DNA from 2 places in the Motilimonas thetidivivens genome. Region 1 is predicted to be linked to the other one. Evidence: predicted binding sites of a transcription regulator. Region 1 holds the regulator's gene; the other holds the start of a gene.
What was found. The regulator ArgR, encoded in region 1, controls arginine synthesis, uptake and breakdown. The targets are predictions, from matches to a motif close to ANTGAATANNTATTCANT.
Positions count from the first base shown of each region.

Region 2: argC (N-acetyl-gamma-glutamyl-phosphate reductase) is a predicted target of ArgR. The motif match lies at 5,488-5,505, and genes of this name have one in related genera.

Region 1 covers NZ_JBKFDK010000019.1:64,350-72,636, forward strand. Annotated here, with positions in the region: gene ACK8OT_RS14105 (Fe(3+) ABC transporter substrate-binding protein) at 1-576, shown strand, start outside; gene ACK8OT_RS14110 (ABC transporter permease) at 602-2,230, shown strand; gene ACK8OT_RS14115 (ABC transporter ATP-binding protein) at 2,252-3,292, shown strand; gene argR (transcriptional regulator ArgR) at 3,380-3,847, opposite strand; gene ACK8OT_RS14125 (transporter substrate-binding domain-containing protein) at 4,111-4,842, shown strand; gene mdh (malate dehydrogenase) at 5,083-6,015, shown strand; gene tnpA (IS200/IS605 family transposase) at 6,184-6,618, shown strand; gene ACK8OT_RS14140 (DMT family transporter) at 6,740-7,612, opposite strand; gene ACK8OT_RS14145 (C40 family peptidase) at 7,763-8,287, opposite strand, start outside.
Region 2 covers NZ_JBKFDK010000023.1:53,306-61,592, reverse strand. Annotated here, with positions in the region: gene argH (argininosuccinate lyase) at 1-1,080, opposite strand, end outside; gene ACK8OT_RS15660 (argininosuccinate synthase) at 1,209-2,420, opposite strand; gene ACK8OT_RS15655 (ornithine carbamoyltransferase) at 2,420-3,337, opposite strand; gene argB (acetylglutamate kinase) at 3,408-4,181, opposite strand; gene argC (N-acetyl-gamma-glutamyl-phosphate reductase) at 4,286-5,296, opposite strand; gene argE (acetylornithine deacetylase) at 5,523-6,686, shown strand; gene ppc (phosphoenolpyruvate carboxylase) at 7,103-8,287, shown strand, end outside.

The sequences.
Region 1 (8,287 bases):
GATGCTAAATACAAAGGTAAGATTTGTACTCGCAGCGGTAAGCACCCTTACAATGTTGCACTAATCTCATCGATGATCGTTGCGCACGGTGAAGCAGAAACCAAGAAGTGGTTAGAAGGCGTAAAAGCTAACCTAGCGCGTAAGCCACAAGGTAACGATCGTGATCAAGTAAAAGCCATCAAAGAAGGTTTTTGTGATGTTTCTCTAGGTAACAACTACTACCTAGGCAAAATGGTGAACGATGAAAAACAAGCTTCTTGGGCAGCGGCTGTAGAAATTAACTTCCCTAACCAAGAAAACCGCGGTACTCACGTCAACATCAGTGGTGTATCTCTAACAAAATATTCACCAAATAAAGACAATGCAGTGAAGCTGATGGAATTCTTATCAGATGATGTTGCACAAAAAATGTACGCCGAAGTTAACTATGAATACCCAGTTAAACCAGGTGTTGCACTTTCTGAGCTAGTCGCATCTTGGGGTGAGTTTAAGTCAGATCCAGTTTCATTAGCAGAAGTAGCCAAACAACGTGCAGTAGCACTTAAGTTGTTGGACGAAGTGAAATTTGATTTATAAGGGATCTATTCCCTTGAGTAAATAGATGTACTCAAGATTATCATTATCTTGGATAACCAGTAGCTGGGCGATTAGCCTGCTACTGGTTTTTCCTGTTTTAGCGATTATTTATCAAGGCCTAGTGCCAGCACAAGAGCTGTTTCAGCACCTGATGCAAACCGTGATGTGGGATTATATTCTCAACACGGTTTTGTTGATCTTGGGTGTTGGCTTGCTCAGCTCGGTTATGGCTATTCCCGCCGCTTGGCTGATGGCCATGTGTGACATTCCTGGGCGTAAGTATTTACAGTGGGCACTGATGCTACCGCTTGCTATGCCAGGCTATGTGGTTGCGGCGCTTTATACCGAGCTACTCGACTTTGCTGGCCCAATCCAAGTTGCCCTGCGCGATTTATTTGGTTGGCAAACGGCGCAAGATTATTGGTTTCCCAACATCCGCAGCATGGGTGGGGCCATTGTTATTTTAGCTAGCGTGCTGTTTCCTTATCTGTACTTACTGGCAAGAACTTCTTTTTTAGAGCAGTCTGATACCTTAATGCAATCGGCGCAGTTGTTAGGTAAAACGCGGTCTCAGGCTTTTTGGCGTATCAGTTTACCCTTAGCTCGTCCGTCGATTGCTATCGGCTTATCACTAATTGCCATGGAAACCTTGGCTGATTTTGCGACCGTTGATTTTTTTGCGGTTAATACCTTAACCCGTGCGGTTTACGATACTTGGTTAGGTTATGGCAATTTAAATGCTGCCGCGAAAATTTCATCCATGATGTTAGTGGCCGTGGTTTTAATTATTGCCTTAGAGCGCTTTAGTCGGCGTAAGCAAAAAGTGTTTCAAAAAAGCATGGGGCAAGAAACCAAGCATTTAATCAAGTTATCTTGTTGGCAAAAATGGCTCGCCAGTAGCTTTTGTTGGGGGTTAGTTTGGTTAGGCTTCTTATTGCCATTTCTGATGCTAACCTATTATGCATATTCGTATTTTGAGCAGTCATGGACAGAGCAGTTTGTGCGCTATAGCCTAGATACTTTTATTCTGGCTGGGGTTGTGGCGGTGATTGCCTGTGCTATTGCTATTCTAGTCGGTTTGTTTCGTCGCTTACATGTGCGCCGAGGTTCAGATATTCCTGCTCGTCTTTGCTCTATGGGGTACGCCGTTCCGGGGACGGTATTAGCTATCGGTATTTTGATCCCACTAGGTTGGTTAGATCATCGCTTAAATGATGTCTTTGATTATTTTGGTGGTACAGGCCCTGGATTATTTTTCAGTGGCTCAATCTTAGCGCTCATTTGTGGTTATTTAGTTCGCTTTAGTGCCATTGCGGTGGGTGCGGTTGAAGGCAGCCTGAATAAAATTCCGCCATCGCTCGATATGGTTTCGAAAACCTTAGGCAAGAGCAGTGTGAAGATGGTGCGTAAGATACATATTCCACTGATCAGTAAGGGCTGTTTTACGGCCTTGTTATTAGTCTTTATTGAATCAATGAAAGAGTTACCGGCAGCCTTGATCTTACGGCCATTTAATTTTGAAACCTTGGCGACTTATGTTTTTGAATTTGTGTCTGATGAAATGATTGAATATGGTGCGTTGCCCGCCATTGTTATTGTATTAGTTGGATTAATTCCGTTAATTGTTTTAAGTCGCTCGATTGAGCAACATTAAGGGATAAGGAAGGTATCAGTTATGTCAGCATTAGAGATTGCTCAGGTTCATTGCAGCTACAATGGGGTCGAGATCCTATCTGATATGAGCGTGACCCTTGAAAGCAATGAAATCCTGTGCTTATTGGGCTCAAGCGGCTGCGGTAAAACCACCTTGTTAAAAGCCATTGCCGGTTTATTGCCATTAAAATCGGGTGATATCACGATCAATGGTCGTCAAGTTAATGGTGAAAACCTTCATCTACCCGCCGAACAACGTAAGGTGGGGATGATTTTCCAAGACTATGCTTTATTTCCTCATATGACGGTGATGGAAAATGTGGTGTTTGGTATCGATCACCTAAGCAAAGCCGAGCAACAGCAACGAGCAAACCAAGTGTTGGCCTTGGTCAAATTGTCAGATTTTGCTGAGCGTTATCCGCATCAATTATCGGGTGGCCAGCAGCAGCGTGTTGCCATTGCCAGAGCGTTGGCATACCAGCCAGATATTATGTTGCTGGATGAGCCTTTTTCGAATATTGACAGTCAGGTGAGATTGGAACTGATTGCTGAGATCAAACGCATCTTAAAGCAAGCGGGGATCAGTGCTGTGTTTGTGACTCATTCCAAGGAAGAAGCATTTGCTTTTGCCGATAAGTTGGCAGTATTAGATCAAGGTCGGATCATTCAAGTCGGGACTCCTGATGAGCTTTACTTACGACCCGCCACTCGCTTTGTTGCTAACTTTCTTGGCGGGGGCAACTATTTAGAAGCCAAGGTGCTCGATGAGCGCCATGTTACTACGTCACTGGGCCGTATTTGTGGCACGGTTGCTCATCATAAAAATTTAGGCAGTGATTGTGAGATTTTATTACGCCCTCAACAGTTGAGTTTAGCCTTAAACCCAGAAGGCAGTGGTATCGTTCAGGAAGTTCAGTTTTTGGGCGCTAGCTCTAAAGTGGTGGTAAACCAACAAGGGCAGCAACTTGAGTGCCAAATCGCACAACCTATGTGCGTGCAGCAAAAGGTAGATGTTACGGTGCAGCCCCACGAGTTAATTATCTTTGATAAGATTTCCGCTTGATTTAGATTTACAACTTAGTGGGTTGGTGATGATTTAGCCTCTGCAACAAGGCTAATATTTGATATAACGACTTGGCTAGCGTTAAGGCTAGCGCATATCGAACAAGCTCTTAACCGTCATCACGGTTTTGTGGATTTCTTTGGTGTTGGTTGGGGTGATAAAAATGGTGTCATCTCCAGCGATCGTTCCCAAAATACCATCAGCCTTACTCAGTGAATCCAACAAACGCGCAATCAGTTGAGCGGCGCCAGGGCTAGTACGAATAACAACGAGCGCGTCGTTAAAGTCGATATCACTGACCAAGTTCTTGAGCGGACTGCTGGTTGCGGGAACCCCTAGCTCTGCAGGTAGACAATACACCATTTCTGATTTGGCATTACGGGTGCGCACTGCACCAAAGCGATTTAGCATGCGTGAAACTTTGGATTGGTTTATATTGTCAAAGCCTTGTGCTTGTAAGGCATTAACTATCTCTCCTTGTGAGCCAAATGTTTCTTCTTTAAGTAACGATTTGAATGCTTCAATCAGACGGTCTTGTTTGTCGCTATTTTTCATTTTAAATACATATTCAGTCAGTTATATGCTGCAATATTGCATAAAAAGTCAATATCTAGCAAGCGATTCAATCACTGCCTAAAGTTAAAAGCGAGCAGTATCACTAAATAATCCGTTAAGACTCAGTAAATAGTGCTTATTGTGTCTAAGGTCAACGCACAGTGAAAAAAATCTTAACGCTTAACATCTCGTAATAAAAACAATCTAAAATTAGCTAAACTGTTTTTTGCTTATTTTTATCACGCTTTGGCTTTGGGTGTTTTATGTGGAAACTGATTGGGTTGCTTTTGCTTAGCTTTCATTCCTTGGCGGCAGGGACGTTGAGGATCGCGACAGATGCTAGCTATCCTCCTTTTGAATACATTGACCAAGCAGGTCAGTTTCAAGGTTTAGACATTGATATTGCCAATGCCTTGTGTCGGCAAATGAAGGTTGAATGTGCGTTTTTGCACAAAAGTTTTGATAGCTTGCTGCCAGGTTTGCAGTTTAATAATTATGATGCAGTGATTGCAGCCTTGAATCCAACCCCTGAACGCCGTCAACAGGTGGCCTTTAGTGAGCTGTATTATGAAAGTGGAGCCGTGTTTATCGCTAAAGCGGGGCGATATTCTTCGTATCACAATCTCTCAGACCAATCCATCGGCGTTCAAAATGGCAGTGTGCAACTACGCTATTTATTAGATAAACCTAAGATGGAAAGTGCGCTAGTGGTGCCTTATCACAGCTACTCCATGGCATTTTCTGATTTAGTTAATGGAAATATTGACTTGGTCTTAGTGGATGATGCTGTGGCAAAGGTGTGGTTGGGCAAGTCTGAAAACAAAGGGTTTACAATTGTTGGCGATACGTTAATAGACCCTCAGTATTTTGGTGATGGTTATGCGATTGCGGTTAATAAGCGCAATTCAAAATTACTAAATCAACTCAATCAAGCGCTACAGCAGATTAAACTATCGGGAGAATATCAACGCATTATTTCCAGTTATTTTAATTGAGTCATCGCTTATACACGACAGTATACGGTTAGCTTGCTAGCATTTTCTGATGCTAAGGCTAGTGTGTAAATGATAACAAAATGTTAAATCTTGTTTGTTGAAAGGCTTGTTTTTTTATATTTGCTCACATCTTAGCGTTTCACCTCTGTTAACAATTTGTGTTTTTGTGGGGGATCTCATAGACTTTGCCCGCATAACAAAAACAAATAAACCTCACCTACATATAACGGAGACAACCACATGAAAGTTGCTGTTCTAGGCGCTGCGGGCGGTATCGGCCAAGCCTTATCTCTATTGTTGAAAAACGAATTACCAGCGGGTTCAGAATTATCTCTTTACGACATCGCACCGGTAACACCAGGTGTAGCTAAAGACTTAAGCCATATCCCAACTGACGTTGCGATTGAAGGTTTTGCTGGTGAAGATCCAACTCCTGCGCTAGTAGGTGCTGATCTGGTTTTAATCTCAGCAGGTGTTGCTCGTAAACCGGGTATGGATCGTGCGGATCTATTCAATGTTAACGCTGGCATTGTTAAAAACCTGATTGAAAAAGTGGCTGCGACTTGTCCAAAAGCGTGTATCGGTATTATCACTAACCCAGTTAACACTACGGTTGCAATTGCGCGTGAAGTGCTTAAAAACGCAGGTGTTTACGACAAGAACAAACTGTTCGGTGTAACCACGCTGGATGTGATCCGCAGTGAAACATTTATTGCTGAAGCAAAAGGTCTGAAAGCGACAGATATTAAAGTGAATGTTATTGGTGGCCATTCTGGCGTTACCATTCTGCCTTTATTATCTCAAGTACAAGGTGTTGAGTTCTCTGATGAAGAGATTGCTAGCCTAACTACCCGTATCCAGAATGCAGGTACTGAAGTGGTAGAAGCTAAAGCCGGTGGCGGCTCTGCAACCCTTTCTATGGGGCAAGCTGCGGCTCGTTTTGGTCTGTCGGTTGTTGCGGCACTAAACGGTAAGCAAGGTATCGTTGAATGTACTTACGTTGATGGTGGCAGCGAGCATGCTGAATTCTTCGCTCAGCCTGTGTTGCTAGGTAAAAACGGTGTTGAACAAGTATTGCCTTACGGCGAAGTAAGCGCATTTGAACAAAAAGCGCTTGATGAGATGCTTGATACGCTTAAAGGCGACATTCAAAAAGGTGTAGATTTCGTTTAATCAGCGTTTTCTTCACGACAAGGAGAGCATGTTTGCTCTCCTTTTTTATTTTCAGCCCTAAACCACCTACTTCAGTAGGTGGTTATCATCCATAGGGGGCTTTGCCCGAAGTTCTACTCATGCTAAATGGACTCTCGATTTTTAGCGAAGTCAAAGAGGACAAATAACATGAGTAGATATAACCAAGCTTCCCACGTATTTTGGAGATGTCAATATCACATTGTGTGGACACCAAAGTATCGTTTTCGAATATTGAAAAATAATGTGGGTAAAGAAGTTTATCGGTGCATACAGGTTTACTGTAATCAACTTGGATGTGAAGTCGTTGAATTGAATGTACAAGTTGACCATGTTCACCTAGTGGTAAAGGTACCGCCAAAATTATCAATATCAAGTTTGATGGGTGTTTTGAAAGGTAAAATAGCCTTGAAGTTATTTAGCAAATTCCCATATCTAAGGAAGAACAAGTTATGGGGAAATCATTTTTGGCAAAGGGGCTATTTTGTTGATAGCGTAGGAATCAATGAGGAAATAATACGCCGATACGTAAGGCACCAAGAGAAACAAGAGCGTCAAGAGCAGAGAGAGTTGGCGCTGAACTAAACAAAGGCCCCCTTTTAGGGGGTTAACACAAAGCCACCTTCTTCAGAAGGTGGATTATTTACAAGGTTGCTTTGTCATAAGGTCGATTTGCATCACTACGGCGCTACCAATAATCACTTTATTAGCGCTTCCACAGCACGTTAATTAACGCCCCCAGTAAGATAAAGCCGCCGCCAATCCAACTGTAGATGGAGGGCAGTTCACTGAATATCAGCCAACCAAATAGCATTGAAAACAACACCTGAACATAGGAATAAGCAGTGGCTTTGCTGGCCGATTCAGACTGCATGGCTTTGGTTAAGCCAACCTGACCAATTTGAGTAAAAATACCCACAAACAGCAATAACAACAAAGCTTCAGGCGGCGGTATCACAAAATCATCCCCTAATAGCAATAATGACAGCGGCAATGCAATTAACGGAAAGTACATGATGATCACTGAGCTATCTTCACTGCGGCTGAGTTTACGCACGATGACATAAGCTACGGCGCTGCCAAATGCACCTAATAACGCCACCAAGATACTAAACCAAGGTAAGCCAGCTGCGGGATCAAGTCCAAGTCCAGGGCTAATCATGATGCCCAGACCAACTAAGCTAAGACCAATACATAGCTTAGTGGAATGAAGAATTGGCTCTTTTAAAAACAGTAGGGCAATCAAAGCGGTAAAGACAGGATGTAGATATTGTAATAACGTCGCTTCGGCCAATGGCAAGGTAGCGATGGAGTAATACACACAGATCAGTGCTAATGCACCTACCGCACCGCGGGCAAATAACCAGCCTTTTTGTTCACCCCAAGGGGAAATGCCTTTGCGTCTAACGTCCACATAGCTAAGTAGCAAGGAAACCAGTGCCCGTGCTGCGACGATTTCTAGTACCGGAATCTGGTATTGGCTAACCAGTTTGACACAGGCCGACATAATGGCAAAGCCAAGAGCCGACAGCAGCATAAAGCGTGCGCTTAGGGGAATGTTGGGAAAGAAAGCTGGCATAGGGAGGGTCGCTAGGCAAAGAGGATATGATAACCCATAGTGCTAATAGCGACCATCCTTGGATGGGATAGAATCCGGTTTGTATTTCTTGTCGGAGGGCACCCAAACAACTTGAACATGTATGTTTCAGTTGCTTGGCTATAGGTGGTTTTAGCTTTTGATGTCTGTATCGCTATCGCCATCTACCATGCGAATGACTTTTAAAAATCGCTTAGGGTAGCCACTTTTATAGTAGTTTGTTTCCGATACACCAAAGTGTTTTTTTGAAGATGAACTGTGTAAAAACATCAGCTTACCGTCATCTATTTCACTAATGATTCCAGCATGACCGGGGCGGCGGATACTGGCATCTGTGCCGGTAAAGACAATAAGATCACCCACTTGGGCTTCTTCTAGCGGCACTTCGCGATCAAACAAACTAGGGTAAGCGCGGGTCGCTCTTGGGATACTGATATCAAATTTGTTATAGACGTATTGAATAAAGCCAGAGCAGTCAAAGCCTGCGGGGGTGGTGCCACCCCAAAGGTATTCGGTGCCTTTATATTGGCGAGCATAATTTATCATATCGTCATTGGCTTGAGCCAACTGAGGGAGGAGCAGAGCAGCGACTAACGTGAGTGCTTTAGCAGAATTAAACACAATAAATACTTCCTGAAGAAAATCATTAACTTTAAA
Region 2 (8,287 bases), on a different contig from region 1:
CGCCGCTTCTTTGGTGCGCTCTTCATTTACCTTAAGATCTGTTAGCGCCATCTCGGCCATTTCAAGACAGTCACCCCAAGTATCTAGGGCATCAAACAGGCCTTCTTTATCTTCTTGCATGTCTTTGTTGTAAGCCAAAGGCAAGGCTTTTAAGGTCATCATCATGCCCGCTAGTGAGCCATAAACACGGCCCGCTTTACCTCGGATCAACTCCATGGCATCGGGGTTTTTCTTTTGTGGCATTAGCGATGAGCCCGAGGTGACTTGATCAGACATTTCAATAAAGCCAGACTCACCCGAGTTATAGAAAATTAAATCTTCCGCCATACGCGATAGGTGCAGCATAGATAAAGACGCCGTGCTCATAAGCTCTACTACGTGATCACGATCCGACACGCTGTCTAAACTGTTACGCGTGGCGCGGCGAAAGCCTAAGTTATGCGCCAATACGGTGCGATCCATCGGATAAGCTGTACCCGCTAATGCGCCGCTGCCTAATGGGCTGGTATCTAGGCGTTTAACGCAATCTTTCATTCGGCCATAATCACGCTCAAACATTTCGACATAAGCTAAACACCAGTGTGAAAACGTCACTGGTTGAGCGCGTTGTAAATGAGTGTAACCCGGCAATACCACATGCTGATGCACGCGTGCTAGCTCCACCAATTTTTGCTGTAGGCGATCAAGCAACACAATCAGCTCTTGCGCTCGCTCTTTACACCATAGTTTTAAGTCGGTAGCCACTTGGTCATTACGGCTGCGGCCAGTGTGTAATTTCTTACCTAAATCACCGACTTTTTGAATCAGCTGGCCTTCTACCCAAGAGTGAATATCTTCGGCATCTGACTCTAAAATTTGTTCTGGATTTTCTATCACAGAGGCTTTAAGTTCATTCAGCGCCACTTCCAAACGCTGTTGCTCATCTGCGGTCAACACATTCACTTCTAGTAGCGATTTTGACCATGCAATCGAGCCCACTATATCTTGCTTCGCGAGACGATAGTCAAACCGCAAAGAATCATTAAACAACTTAAATTTCGCGTCTGCTGCTTGGCTAAAACGCCCGCCCCAAAGTGCCATGAGCTTTTCTCTCCTGAAAATCGATTTTCAATTGGTCTTTTTTATCAGAGTAAGTGACCAAGGTGTCTTTTAAACGACAAAATAGCTGCACGTTGGCAGCTATTTTATCTATTGCAATAAACAGCTAATTACTTGTTTTTTGCGTTAAGTGAACGAATACGACTCGCTAGTGAGTACAGACGGATAAAGCCTTCTGCATGTTTTTGGTCGTAAACGTCATCTTCACCAAAGGTAGCAAAGTCTTCTGAGTATAGGCTGTTCTCAGATTTCTTCTGTACCGCAGTTGCTTGGCCTTTGTACAAGCGCACAACCACTTCACCGTTTGCATCTTTTGCTAGGGCTTCAGAAGCTGCTAATAAAGAGCCACATAGCGGCGTAAACCAACGACCATCGTAAACTAGGTGAGCAAATTCTTGGCCCACGTGATCACGCCAGCGACGCGAAGGCTTGTCATGAACTAGTTCATCAATACCACGTAGCGCGGCCACCATCACGGTACCACCTGGGGTTTCGTAACAGCCACGAGACTTCATACCTACGGTACGGTTTTCAGTGATATCAACGCGGCCAACACCGTGCTTCGCTGCTTTCTCGTTTAGTAGCATTAGTGCTTGGTATGGAGATAACTCAACACCGTCTACCGCCGTCACGCGGGCATTTTTCACCGTTAGCGTAACGTATTCTGGCTCGTTTGGCGCATCAAGTGGATCAACTGTCATGGTCCAAACGCCTTTGCTTGGCTCGTTCCATGGGTCTTCTAACTCGCCACCTTCGTGAGAAATGTGCCAAGCGTTTGCATCGCGGCTGTAGATCTTAGTCGCGCTAGCGGTGGTTTTAATATTGCGCTCAGCAAGGTAAGCCAATAGATCTTCACGCGAAACCATGTCCCACTCACGCCAAGGTGCAATCACTTTTAGCTCAGGCGCAAGCGCCGCAAAACAGCTTTCGAAACGGATTTGGTCATTACCTTTACCGGTACAACCGTGACATACCGCATCAGCACCTACTTTTAGCGCCACTTCAACTTGCGCTTTAGCGATGATAGGACGCGCCATTGACGTACCTAATAGGTAAGTGCCTTCGTACACCGCACCGGTCGCGATAGTTGGGTAGATGTAATCTTTAACAAACTCTTCTTTAAGGTCAACAATGTGACACTCAGATGCACCCGATGCTAACGCTTTTTCTTCAAGACCGATCAGCTCTTCTTCGCCTTGACCTACGTCGGCACAAAACGCAACAATTTCACAATCATCATAGGTTTCTTTTAACCATGGAATGATTGCCGACGTATCTAAACCACCTGAATAAGCCAATACAACCTTTTTAATCTTGCTCATTAAAACTCTCCTTTCATCAATGTCAGCATGATGGCATTTTGGATATGCATTCTGTTTTCTGCTTGTTGGAATATAAGTGATACATTTTCGTCGTCCATCACTTCTGATGTGATATCCAACTCACGATGTGCCGGCTGACAATGTAACACATGTTTAATGCCGGTTTTATCCAGCAGTGCCCTATTTATTTGATAAGGCATAAATTTATCTTTCACTGCTTGTAGCGGGGTGTTGTCGCCCATCGATACCCAAGTGTCACCATAAACAATATCGTAACCTTGAATATCATCCACTGAGTGCGTCACGCGAACATTCGCACCGCTTAGGGCTGCTAATTCTTCGGCTTGCTTTAAAATCTGCGCATCAGGGCTTGAGCCAAGTGGACAAACCGCCGTTACTTCAGCGCCAACAATCGCCCCCACAATGAATAATGAATGGGTCACATTGTTACCATCACCCACATAAGCCAATTTCACCTTAGATAGGTCATCGTAATGCTCGGCAATAGTCATAAAGTCAGCTAATGCCTGACACGGATGGTACAAGTCACACAAAGAGTTAATCACGGGCACATTGGAATATTTCGCTAACTCTTCAATGGTGCTGTGTGACATCACGCGCGCCACAATACAATCCGCCCAACGGGTTAAATTAGAAGCAAAGTCTTTTACCGTTTCACGCTCACCGATAGCACCATTTTGCGAGTCAAGGTAAACCGCATGACCGCCTAACTTATTAATACCAATATCAAAGGTCACTCGGGTGCGCAGCGATTGCTTTTCAAAAATCGTAACTATGCTTTTACCCTTTAGGGAATCGGCATATTTTTTCGGGTTCGCCTTTAAATCTTTACCTAGGTTAATCAGGTCTAGAATATCCTGTTTACTGGTTTCTTTACCCGTTAATAAATGTTCCATGGTTAACTCCTTGATGGCTGGTTAACGCGCCACCAGCAAAAGTTGTTTGATTTATTGTTCAAACAAAAAATTATTTAAGGACTTTCGTCCCTTTATTCTCACCTTTTAATAAGGCCACTAAATTTTCGGGCTGTTTCCAGCTGGCTAACATCACATGGCCTAAGCTATCGGCAGCATCTAATGCGGCTTGCACCTTCACTGTCATACCATCACGAATGACGCCAGAGCCAATTAGCTCGTTAGCTAACTCGGTATTAAGTTCTGGGATCAGCTGCTTATTACCGTCTAACACCCCATCAACATCAGACAAAAACACCAATTCAGCGCCCACTAACTCACAGATCACAATGGCGGCTTGGTCGGCATTTACATTGTACAAACGGCCATCATCACCGATGCCGATAGAAGAGATAACAGGTAACTGATTTGCTGCTAATAAGGTATTGATTAAAGTGGCATCGTTAGGGGTACAGGTACCTACCGCACCTAATTCTGGGTCTAGCTGGCTTACCTTAGTGCTAAAGCCATCGGCCAGCGACAAACCTACCGCACTTAAACCCGCTTGCAGCGCCTTGGCCATCAACAACTTGTTTGAAGTCCCCGCTAACGCACCCGCAACGTAAGGTATTTGATCAAATGGGGTAATACGCAAGCCATTTTTCTTCTCGCTTTTGATGCCCATTTTGCTTAGCACATCTTCAACCACCACACCGCCACCGTGAACTAAGATCAAGGGACGCTGATTAGTGGCTAAATATTGCGTCAGAGCGGTAAACAAATTGGCTAATGCCGTGTCATTTTCTAATACCGCACCACCGAGTTTAATTAACAGCGGTTTGTTCATGTTCGATTTACTTCCTTTCGCCAATGGCCAACAAAAACTTAATATTGTATGTATTTTTATGCATCACTGAGCCGTCATGCTTCACATAATCTAAAATGCTTGGTTTACAGCAATGACGTTGTCATCGGGAAGCCAAACTTCAAATTGATACATTGCATCGCTTGCGATGATGCACCTTTTAATAAGTTGTCGGTGGCACTAAATACAATTAAATCTTGGCCATCTTGTGCCCAAGCGATATCACAAAATGGGGTACCTTCAACATTCTTAACCGCTGGATAAGTGCCTTTTAATAAACGAACAATAGGTTGGTCTTGATAGGCTTGTTCAAATACCGCACTTACTTGCTCAGGCGTCACGCCTTGTTTTAACACCACATTGATTGAAGCCAAAATGCCACGTTTATAACTGCCTAAATGCGGAGTAAACACCACAGGCGTGCCTAAGTGGGTATCAATCTCTGGCTTATGTCTATGGGTAAACACACCATAGGGATGCAAGCTAACTTCACAGAAGCTCGAAGTCGTCGATGCCTTGCGCCCTGCGCCACTCACTCCGCTGGTAGCATTAATCGTCGGCTTAACATCTTCACGAATTAAGCCTGCTTCTTGCAATGGTTTAAGAGCCAGTAGTGCAGTGGTGGTATAACAGCCCGGCACCGCAATCAAGTCCGTTGCTTTTACTGCATCGCCGTTCCACTCAGCCAAACCATATACCGCTTTATCTAGTAGTTCAGGGTACTGATGGGTGAAACCATAGAATTTTTCATAGAAGGCTAAATCATTGACACGAAATGCGCCTGATAAATCGAAAACGGTGGTATTGGCAGCCAAAAAATGCGGCGCTAAGTCATGACTCACTTCATGAGCAGTCGCTAGCACGACAATATCAACATCCTGACAAACACTCGGGATATCCGCCACACCGAGCGGTTGTAGTGGCAAGTCAACTACTCCCAATAACTTACCGTACAGATCAGCAATCGACTTGCCTTGGTCTAAGCTGTTTTCTGAAACATACAGACCTGCCAATTCCAACTCAGGATGGCGCTCAATAAACAGAGCTAATTCAGCACCAGTATAACCACTGGCCCCCACAATAATTGTTTTTAACATGTCGAATTTCCGTTTGATTTTAGCTAGTTAATTGCGGTTAAGAGTAACAAAAAGCACGCCCAAAAGCGCCTTTATTAAAGGAGGGAGCGTCGTCGCGAACTGTGGGAAAAAATAGTCTTCATAATCGGGCATAATTTGTTATGTTAAACCAAGCTGAAATGCTAGCTGAATCTAGTTTTTTATGCAATATTTCTGCATTAATATTTAATTTTATTTTTGAGGCTCTATGTCATTACCTGGATTTATTGAAACTTACCGTGAACTGATCGCCACACCTTCTATTAGTTCAACCGACTCAGCCTGGGATCAAAGCAATCAACAGGTAATAACCAAACTTGCGAGCTGGTTCGAAACAGCGGGTTTTAGCGTTGAAGTAAGCGAAATCCCCGGCTTAACGGGCAAATACAACATGGTTGCCACCTTAGGCCAAGGTGAAGGAGGCCTGCTATTAGCGGGGCATACCGATACGGTGCCATTTGATGATGGTCGCTGGAGCAAAGATCCGTTCAAGCTGACCGAAGACGGCAATCGGCTTTATGGCCTTGGCACCATAGATATGAAAGGTTTTTTTGCTTTTATACTTGAGGCGGTAAAAGAACTCGATCTCACTAAGATAGACAAGCCGCTACGTATCTTGGCCACCGCCGATGAAGAGACCACCATGGCAGGTGCCAGAGACATTGCCAGTCGCCAACATATTAAGCCGGATTACGCCGTGATTGGCGAGCCAACGGGCTTAGTGCCCGTGTTTATGCATAAAGGTCATATGTCTGAGGCGATTCGCATTACCGGGCGCAGCGGTCACAGTTCAGATCCAAGTAAAGGTTTAAACGCCATTGAAGTCATGCACAAGGTATTGGCCGAGTTACTTAAGGTGCAGCAAGTATTTAAAGAGAAATACAATAATCCGAACTTTGAGGTCCCCTCACCCACGTTGAACTTTGGCCATATTCACGGCGGCGACAGCCCCAACCGAATTTGCGGCTGTTGTGAGCTACACATCGACATGCGCCCCATTCCTGGCGTAAGCACCGACGAATTATTTATGACATTGAAAGCAGCCTTAGCGGAAATCGACCGAGCTTACCCCGGTGCGGTAGATATTTTCCATCTTCATGAACCTATTCCTGCCTACTCATGTAGTGAAACCTCAGCATTAATCCAAACCGCTGAGCAGTTAAGCGGCAATAAAGCCGAAGCGGTGAACTACTGCACCGAAGCCCCCTTTATCCAACAATTGGGCTGCGACACTATTGTGATGGGACCGGGCCATATAGGTCAGGCGCATCAACCTGATGAGTACTTAGATTTATCCTTTGTTAAACCAACCAGCGATCTACTAAGCTCATTAATTAAGCGTTTTTGTCTAACCCCAGTAGCAACCAAATAGGTCAACTTAAACGTATATACCCCAATCAACTTGAAGATGCATGTTGATTGGGCATAAGTGTTAAGTTCATTTAGATCCTGCAGTGGCTAGTTTTGAACCTCTAACTAGCCACTTTAAACAGCAAGGCCAATAAATGACGACGCCAAGAGAGACAATAAAACGCTGGTTTACAAGTACAAAAGAGAAAAAATGTAAGAAAATTACACAAAACCTCGCGCTTAGAATGGGTAATTTTTTGTACTTATTCACGCTTAGTTTATTTGACCCAGCGCCCATTTTGCGGATAGATTAGGGGTAAGTTAACGCTAAGTTTAGTGTTATCAAATAATAAAATAGGTTTTTATTGCCTAGATTGATCATTCCTTTAGCGCAATAAAAAAGTTGTAAAAACACAACAACTGTAAGGACAACACGCGATGAACGACAAGTATGCAGCACTACGCAGTAATGTAGGCTTGCTAGGGCAGCTGTTAGGACAAACTATCTCCAATCACCTCGGCGAAGAATTTCTAGAAAAGATCGAAACCATTCGTCAGTTATCTAAATCTGCACGCTCAGGCAATCAAGCAGATGGAGATTTACTTGTTGCCATGCTAGCGGGCTTGTCAGATGATGAGTTGCTACCTGTTGCACGTGCATTTACCCACTTTTTAAACCTAGCGAATATCGCCGAACAGTTTCATACCACTTCACGCCATTGTGAAGCCCAAGTTTGCGCACCCGATCCGTTAGATGAGCTGTTTAGCAAACTGAAAGGCTCAGATGCGACGCCTGAGTCGATTAAAAATGCCATTGAAGAAATGAAAATGGATTTGGTGCTGACGGCGCATCCAACGGAAATCACCCGTCGCACCTTGATCCACAAACACGTGGCAATCAACAACTGTCTAGCCGCATTAGAGTTAAGTGACATTTCTGAACGTGAAAAAGAAAAATTACTGTATCGTTTAGAAGAGCTAATCAACCAAGCTTGGCACACCGACGAAATTCGTAAACAGCGTCCAACACCGGTCGATGAAGCGAAATGGGGCTTTGCCGTCGTTGAAAATAGCTTATGGCATGCCGTACCTGAATACATTCGTAATCTAGATGAACGTGTGCAAAAAAGCTTTGGCTTTGCCCTACCGATAGACGCAGCTCCCGTCACCTTTACTTCTTGGATGGGCGGTGACCGTGACGGTAACCCATTTGTGACCAGTAAGGTGACAGAAGAAGTATTACTTTCAAGTCGCTGGGTCGCCGTAAATCTGTTCTTGCAAGACATCAAGCAATTAGCCAGCGAGCTATCTATGATGGACTGTAACGAAGCACTGCGTGAAGCCGCAGGCGAAGACGCTCACGAACCTTATCGTAAGATATTAAAAGACTTACGCGCAGCGTTAAAAGAAACCCTGAATTACCTGTCGGCAACGTTACAAGGTGAGTACACCGAATCGCGCGATTTGATTAACCGCACCGAACAACTGACTCTACCGCTAACCCTATGTTATGAATCATTACATGACTGCGGCATGGGCATTATTGCCGATGGTTTACTACTCGATGTACTTCGCCGAGTCGCTTGTTTTGGCATCAACTTGGTTAAACTGGATATCCGCCAA